One region of the Paenibacillus sp. 2KB_22 genome, then DNA from elsewhere that is predicted to be linked to it. Evidence: riboswitches for the same ligand, from Rfam matches in the RefSeq annotation. Region 1 holds a riboswitch; the other holds the start of a gene.
The links. A riboswitch is a leader RNA that binds a small molecule or an ion and turns the genes downstream of it on or off. The one in region 1 is predicted to bind glycine.
Positions count from the first base shown of each region.

Region 1 (4,074 bases):
CGGTGACGGCTCGGCATCGCACTGCCTACTTCCAGCATAACGTCGATGACTTCATCTGACGGAATAGCACTACGCACTCCGGCCAGGGCCATGTCAGCCGCAGCCAGCGCCGTAACTGCACCCAGTCCGTTACGGACGATGCACGGGATCTCAACGAGGCCTGCGACCGGATCGCAGATAAGGCCCAGTGTATTTTTTAACGCTAGGCCAACAGCATGAACGACCTGTTCCGGTGTACCTCCACGCAGTTCAACCATGGCACCCGCAGCCATGCCGATCGCGGACCCCACTTCTGCCTGACAACCACCTTCCGCACCGGAGATAAATGAATTGTTGGCAATAACATAACCAATCGCTCCCGCGCAGAACAACCCATTCACCAAATGTTCGTCCGTCCAGCCAAATCGCTCCTGTGAGCTGATAAAAACGCCAGGGATGATGCCGCAGGAACCGGCTGTAGGTGTTGCCACAATCCGGCCCATGGAGGCATTCACTTCAGATACACACAGGGCATACGCCATGGCAAGTGCGGAAGCATCACCAGAGCAAGTCTCACCCTTGCGAATGTACTCGGCCATTCTTTTACCGTCTCCACCCGTTAATCCACTACGTGATGTGGTATCTTCCGTTAACCCTTTACGTACCGCTTCCTTCATCACCTGATAATATTCAGACATCTGCTTCACAACATCCGCTTCCGGTGTATTGGTCTCCTGAACTTGCTCCTCAATCATCAGTTGAGCAATCGTTTTGGATTCCGCTGTACAGATCGTATTCAGTTCGTGTAAATGTTTAAATCGCATCCGAATCAACTCCTCTCTTCAAATCGATGACACGAATGTCCAGTACATGATCCAGCTCCTTCAGACGCTTGAGCATATCAGGATTCGGCACGCCGTCCATCTCCATCGCAGTAAGCGCTTCGCCATCACGGGCTTTCCGGTCCACCTGCATATACCCGATGTTAACCCCGGATGAACTGATCGTGGACGTTACCGAGGCAAGCACTCCTGCTTTGTCCGCATGTCGCAGAACGAGTGTCGGAAACTCACCACTAATCTGAACACGAAAATCATTCATCGCATGCACCGATACACTACCACCACCAATAGAAGCACCGATTAAGGAACATGTACGTCCTGCATGCCACAACTCAATTTTGACCGTATTGGGATGAGGAGCAGGCAGGCCGCTTGTATAAAACTCGACTTCCATGCCCGCTTCCTCTGCGTATTGCTCTGCATCCGGTATACGCGGATCGTCTGTGACATAATCCAGCAGACCGCCGATCAGTGCCAGATCTGTTCCGTGCCCCTGATACGTATCAGCGAATGAACCGTATAGTGTCAGCCGGGCACGTTCAGGCGTACAACCTAGCCACTGACGAGCGATTCTTCCCAGCCTTGCTGCTCCAGCTGTATGTGAACTTGAAGGCCCCGTCATCGACGGACCAATAATTGAGAAAACATCTTTAAATCGCACCTTATAACCCTCCAATTGTATTCGTCATTTCCATCCAGATCCCATGCCATAATGTTCCTTTATTACTGAATGATGACATCAAAAAAGGACAGAAGAAGGCCTCAGGCCCTCTCTCTGTCCTCGATACCTGAGAGTTTCACGATCAGCAGTGTCTCACGACATGGTGCATGGCCTGCAATTGCAGACAAGGTCACCAGGCTAACTGATCATATACCCCTTGGGTGGCGCAGTTCGCGCACTCTCCAGAGTTGCGTCCAACGATGGTACATTTACCTGAGAGATTAACCACTGGGCCGGGTGCGCAGCAGCTTGCTCCTTCGGTGCCTGAACACTAGCCATTTTGCTCGGCTAACTCAGGTCTCTCCCGCTCGTTATCATCCGCTGTATGGAACCATTCTGAGCGTATGTCAGAACAGTAATGGAAATCGTTCATTCTTCTTCATTAAGATTAATCGACCGGAAGATCAGTGTCAACAAACTTAACGATATCTTTGGATGTATTTCCTTCATTTCCTGTTGAACCGCTGGAAACCAGAATATATTGTCAGATTTCATCACATTAATACGATAAAAAGAACTTTTTAAACAGATTATTTTATTCTCCTTCAATTCATAAAGCGCTTACTACTATTTATGATAATGTCCACGAAACTGTTCGGGTATTCAGGCAACCATAATCTTTGAACCTCCTGTTCATAGCGCTTCCGGATCTGCACATCTGAATTATAATTCACAGTTTGTAGAAGATACTCTCGTTCTGTACATAAGGTCTGCAATACTTGCTACATAGCTTCGGCATGCGATCTTTCATCCATTCGTGCCTAGACTCGTTCGCCATCTGAAAAGCATAATAACCAAGTGTAAAGATCAACATGAACCCTTCCATTAATCGGATATCACGATCCGTCAGTGGTGCGATCTGTTTGGTGTATCCGGATAAGAATATGTCACGTTCCTCTCGATTGAACATAAGCGCTGCCCCTCCGGCATCGAAAAGATAATAACCATAACCGTGTAGACAAAAATCAATCATGGACATCCCCTGATCCGTTATCAGCAGATTGTTGCGAGTAATATCCCCATGAATGACGCCCCAGGTCCCCGTGTGCTGTGGGTACGTTGCTAGCTGCTCATTAATGTTCTCAAACGTCTCACGAAGCAGATCGAAGTCTTCCGTTGTAAAAATCCCCAATCGGACTCCCTCCTCCAGCTGCCCTAGCATGACCAAATTCTCATGGATATTGCCATATGTCGGCCGTACCTTTGTTCGATCTGTCTGATTCTGAACACGCCCATATTGATGAAGCATCTGTAGTTGCGCACCAAGATCATATATCTGCTCTGTTGTCAGACGTTCTCCCTGCTGGATGTCCCTGCCCTCAATCCACTCCAGTACTGTACAGCAGATTTCTTTACCTGCTTCACTTGTCCATAACGTGACCCAATCTCCCGATACATTGCGTACCGGATGTTGTACGCGTAATGCTGTCGTTGCATTTAACTCATGAAGCAGGTTCATCTCTGCCTCCAGTGCAGGAGGCGTGTGCTGAATGCCTGACATACTTGCATATGCAGCTTGATGGATACGCAGCAGATACTTCTGCCCGCTCGCTTCATCAACGACATGATACGTCAGGTTCTCATTGTGACGAATATAAGAAACGACAGGTTTTTCAATCGTGTAATTCTGTATGATATCGGTTGCCATGTGGTCATAAGACCTCTGATTCGTAGTGATTATCAACATCTCCTTCGAAGTTGTGTAAACGCTCTCTTATTACTGAATATCGTAGCATAATGTTTATCCCGCATACAGAAAATTCCACTAAAATTATAAATTAAAAAAAGCACAACTCCCGAACAAGCGTCCAGGCATTGTGCTTCTTTTGTCTCTATTTATTTCTTCATTTCTCTGTCTGTTGCCCTATGTGACACTCCATGATCCAATTAACCAAAACGACCCATAATGTATTCTTGGGTCAAGCGATTGTCCGGGTTCGTGAAGATATGCTCTGTATCCCCGTGCTCAATCATGCTTCCCAGATAGAAGTAAGCTGTATAATCCGAAATACGTGCTGCCTGCTGCATGTTATGGGTAACAATAACAATCCGCAGCTCCTTCTTGAGCTCGGTAATCAATTCTTCAACTTTACCCGTGGATACCGGGTCAAGTGCAGATGCAGGCTCATCGAGCAGCAGAATCTGCGGATCAACAGACAGGGCGCGGGCGATACATAGACGCTGCTGTTGTCCACCTGAGAGAGACAGGGCTGATTCATTCAGCCTGTCTTTCACTTCGTCCCAGAGCGCAGCACGACGCAAGCTTTTTTCCACAATCTCATCCAGTGCCTTCTTACTCTTCGTACCACGGTAGCGGGGGCCAAACGCGATATTGTTGTAGATGGACTTGTGAAAAGGATTTGGCTTCTGCCACACCATGCCAATCTTCTGGCGAAGCTTGATTACATCGGTTCCAGGCTCATTCAGATCGTTACCGTCCATCCAGATATGTCCCTCTGTGCGGGAACCGGCAATCTCGTCGTTCATTCGGTTAAGCGATCGTAGGAACGTAGATTTACCGCAGCCAGACGG
Region 1 covers NZ_JBFRHG010000005.1:144,135-148,208, forward strand. Annotated here, with positions in the region: gene sdaAA (L-serine ammonia-lyase, iron-sulfur-dependent, subunit alpha) at 1-803, opposite strand, end outside; gene sdaAB (L-serine ammonia-lyase, iron-sulfur-dependent subunit beta) at 793-1,482, opposite strand; glycine riboswitch at 1,595-1,730, opposite strand; glycine riboswitch at 1,735-1,859, opposite strand; gene AB4111_RS24625 (phosphotransferase enzyme family protein) at 2,213-3,190, opposite strand; gene pstB (phosphate ABC transporter ATP-binding protein PstB) at 3,430-4,074, opposite strand, start outside.

Region 2 (4,074 bases), on a different contig from region 1:
GTCGTTCGGTTACGGCGATCAACATATGTCCGGCAAGCTCCGGATAATCACGTCCGAGTTCATAGCCACCAATAAAGCCAGCATCCAACAGTTTCAACTGAAGAGCATCCACGTCTATTCCTTCAGGAAGTTTAATCACAAATTCATTAAATGTTGGCGCATTAAACGTCAGGCTAACACCGGAAATCGCAGTTAATGTATTCAAGGTGTAATGACTCTTTTGCAGATTCAGATCCGCGACATCGATCATGCCTTGTTTACCCAGGATGGACATATATACAGATGCGCTGAGCGCAAGCAGAGCCTGGTTGGAACAGATGTTGGATGTCGCTTTTTCGCGGCGGATGTGCTGTTCACGCGCTTGCAGTGTGAGTACAAATCCACGCTTGCCGTTGCGGTCCGTTGTCTGGCCTACAATTCGGCCGGGAATTCGGCGCATATGAGGCTGGGATACGGCGAAATATCCGCATGTCGGGCCGCCGAGTGAAGCGGCGATGCCGAGGGGCTGCGCATCGCCAACGACGATGTCGGCACCCAGCTTGCCTGGGGCTTCCAGCAGACCCAGCGATAGCGGGTTAGCACTTACGACGAGCAGGCCTTTGTGCGCATGCACGAGGTCGGCAGCTTGCTTTACATTTTCCACGGCACCAAAGAAGTTCGGACTCTGGATCATGACAGCTGCGGTATCATCCGATATGGCGGCTTGCAGGGCATCCCAGTCCGTGACTCCATCCTTATAGCCAATCTCGACAATCTCCAGACGGAGTCCGTGCGCATACGCCTGCAATACCTGACGAGCTTCCGGATGAACGGTGCGGGATACGATGAGCTGTTTGCGACGAGTTGCCGCTGCGGCCAGATTACCTGCTTCAGCAAAGGCAGTTGCGCCATCATACATACTGGCATTGGCTACAGCCATGCCAGTTAATTCACAGATGTAGGATTGAAATTCGAAAATGGCCTGCAGTTCACCTTGGCTGATCTCAGGCTGATAAGGTGTGTAGGCGGTGTAGAACTCGGAACGGGAAATGACATGATTGATGACGGAAGGAACATGATGATCGTATATGCCTGCGCCGAGGAAGCTGGCGTGTGTTTCAAAATTGGCGCCGGCGCCGGCTTGTTTGGACATATGACGTGTCAGCGCATATTCATCGAGTTTGGAGGATACGGGCAGCTCACCCTGATAACGAATCTCTTTGGGAATGTCCTGGAACAGTTCCTCCAGCGAATCCACACCGATGGTGGCGAGCATGGCGCTCTGATCCTGCTCGGTCATGGGAATGTAACGGTGCTTGCTCATGCTTGATCAGCTCCTTGAGTAGGTGTCTTTGACGTTCGTGTCCGTTTATGAAAAGGGGTCTTCACGACCTCGGCCTTCAGTTTCTTACCTCGGATCTCAATCTCAAGCGGGGTTCCGAGCGCAGCGTATTTGCTGTCGATAAGGGCAAGCCCCAGATTACGCTTCAATGTAGGTGATTGCGTACCTGTTGTCACTTCGCCAATCTGTACGCCTTCTGCGTAAATCGGATAGTGCGGGCGGGGGATACCGCGTTCCAGGACTTCGATGCCAACCAATTTGCGGGCAGGCCCGTCATTTTTTTGCTGTAACAAGGCTTCGTGTCCGATAAAAGGTCCGGCATTCAGCTTCACAAACATGCCAACACCAGCTTCGAGCGGAGAGATGGTTGCCGACAATTCCTGTCCGTACAATGGGAGCCTCGCTTCAAAGCGCAATGTATCCCGGGCACCAAGTCCGGTTGGCACCAGTCCGTGACCTTCACCAGCTTGCATTAATCCATTCCAGACCACAGCGGCCTGATCTGCAGGAACATATAGTTCAAAGCCATCTTCTCCGGTATAACCCGTACGGGACAACAGCAACTCTACACCACATACTTCGGCATTCTGCACAAAACGAAACGGTTCAATCGCCGATACATCTGTATTTGTAACTTTTCCGATAATATCTACAGCCAGTGGACCTTGCAGGGCGAGTAGCGCCGTCTGCTCCGAATCGTTGGTCATGCTCACGCCAGGGATCAAGTGTTCTTGCAGCCACGCCCAATCCTTGTCGATGTTGGAGGCGTTAACGACGAGCATGTAATGCTGATCTTCCAATTTATACACGAGCAGATCATCCACCACACCGCCATCTGGATAACACATCAGGGTATACTGGGCTTGACCCGGAACCAGCGTAGTCACGTCATTGGTCATCATTTGTTGCAAAAATGTTTCGGCTTGCTCACCTCGTACGGTGAATTCGCCCATATGGGATACATCGAACAGTCCAGCACGCTCACGCACCGCTTCATGTTCTTTCTGGATTCCGCTGAATTGCACTGGAAGCTCCCAGCCTCCAAAATCAATGCACCGTACGCCTTCATATTGCTGATATAGGGGAAAGAGTGGTGTTCTAAGCAAATCGGACATCAAATCACCTCGTCTTGGGCCGTCAAACGGCCGAATATGCAATCGTGGATCAATGAACCAGGGTATTTTTTAATTTTTCAGCTAGAAGTCATTCGTAGATAAGTATGGTAAGGCAGCTATGGCAGCGCCGATTGAAATCCTGCTTTTCGTTTTTTTGGGAAAAAGGAAAAGGACAGGCCAAAGAATCGGCATGCCAAGTAGCACGCTGTATTCTAAGGCTCTGTCCCTTGTACCTGAGAGTTACCCCGCTGTGTTGTACAACAGGTTTCCCCTTGGGTGATCATAACGCCCGCACAGGGCGAATAGATGCTCTCCAGAGTTGCGTCCCGTAAAAGTCCTTTTGCCTGAGAGATTCACCCCCGCTTATCGGTGGTTTACTCCTTCGGCGTTACCTCATGTACATCCCGAATCGGGTGTCATGGGTAATCTCTCCCTTTACATTCATCCGCGGGTATAACATAGTCCAATAAACACATTTACTCCTCTCATTAAAACGTGAATCCACTGCCAATGTCAAGAACGATATCATCAAAAATAATTAAAAACCGAATATTTATTGTTTAATCAATATAATCGTTCGTGTATTTAAAAAGACTGCGCTTACTATTCTAATATTCACCAGTATATGTAGAAAGAGTGTATTCAGGTTACGGTTTGAGGAGGCGATTATCAAATAAATTGTGAGGTATCTTGACATTTGAATCCGAAATATCATACGCTATGTTTTGGGAAAAAGGTTAAGGTCAAAGAACGCATGCACTCATTAATGAAAAGCGAGGCGGATATCGATGAGCGAATTGAAAAGTGATTTCCTGTACAGTGAAGAGCACGAATGGGTGCAAACCGTAGGGGAGGATACTGTACGTATTGGCATTACCGAGTTCGCTCAGCATCAGCTGGGTGACATTGTGTTTGTGGAATTGCCTGACCTTGAATCCAATGTAAAAGCAGAAGACAGCATTGGAACGATTGAATCGGTCAAAACGGTGTCGGACTTGTTTTCTCCCGTCACAGGTTCAATTATTGCAGTCAATGATTCGTTGCAGGACTCACCTGAACTTGTGAACAGTTCTCCTTACGAGGAAGGTTGGATGATTGAGATCCGTGTTGAGGGAGATCTGACAGCAGCGTTGTCTACATTGATGAATGCAGACGCGTATCGTAAACATACGGAAGAATAGGATCAACGAACTTGTACTTATTAACATATATTTGATAACAAAATGAAATATGCTTCTTATTGTTTCGACCTGTGTGAGCCGGATGCTTGCACAGGTTTTTTGTGTTTTCCAAGAATGATGTTGGATGAGGATTCAAGCAGATTGAGGATGTAAATCACCTGCTTGGACCAAACTATAGGTTAGAAAATGATTTTGGAAATGACAAAAGTCATAGGCGGGAAAAGCCTTGTGTACCAATGGGTTCAGCCATTATGCATCGGTTAAAACGATTACATAACCTAATGTTGTCATCATTGTTCATGACGAAAGTACGCTTTCATTTCATTGAACAGGAGAGCATTCTCGCTTAGGATTACAGCAGGGGAGAAATGATACCCCTTTCATAAATCATAATCACTTGATCCAAGGAGGATAATACAATGAGTAATTTGGACCAATCGTCCAATTCCAAAGGTGG
Region 2 covers NZ_JBFRHG010000002.1:1,689,890-1,693,963, reverse strand. Annotated here, with positions in the region: gene gcvPA (aminomethyl-transferring glycine dehydrogenase subunit GcvPA) at 1-1,303, opposite strand, end outside; gene gcvT (glycine cleavage system aminomethyltransferase GcvT) at 1,300-2,436, opposite strand; glycine riboswitch at 2,655-2,755, opposite strand; glycine riboswitch at 2,759-2,881, opposite strand; gene gcvH (glycine cleavage system protein GcvH) at 3,225-3,617, shown strand; gene AB4111_RS18540 (PTS mannitol transporter subunit IICB) at 4,037-4,074, shown strand, end outside.
Region 2: it holds a riboswitch for glycine, as region 1 does, so the genes downstream of both, gcvT (glycine cleavage system aminomethyltransferase GcvT) here and sdaAB (L-serine ammonia-lyase, iron-sulfur-dependent subunit beta) in region 1, are expected to answer to the same signal.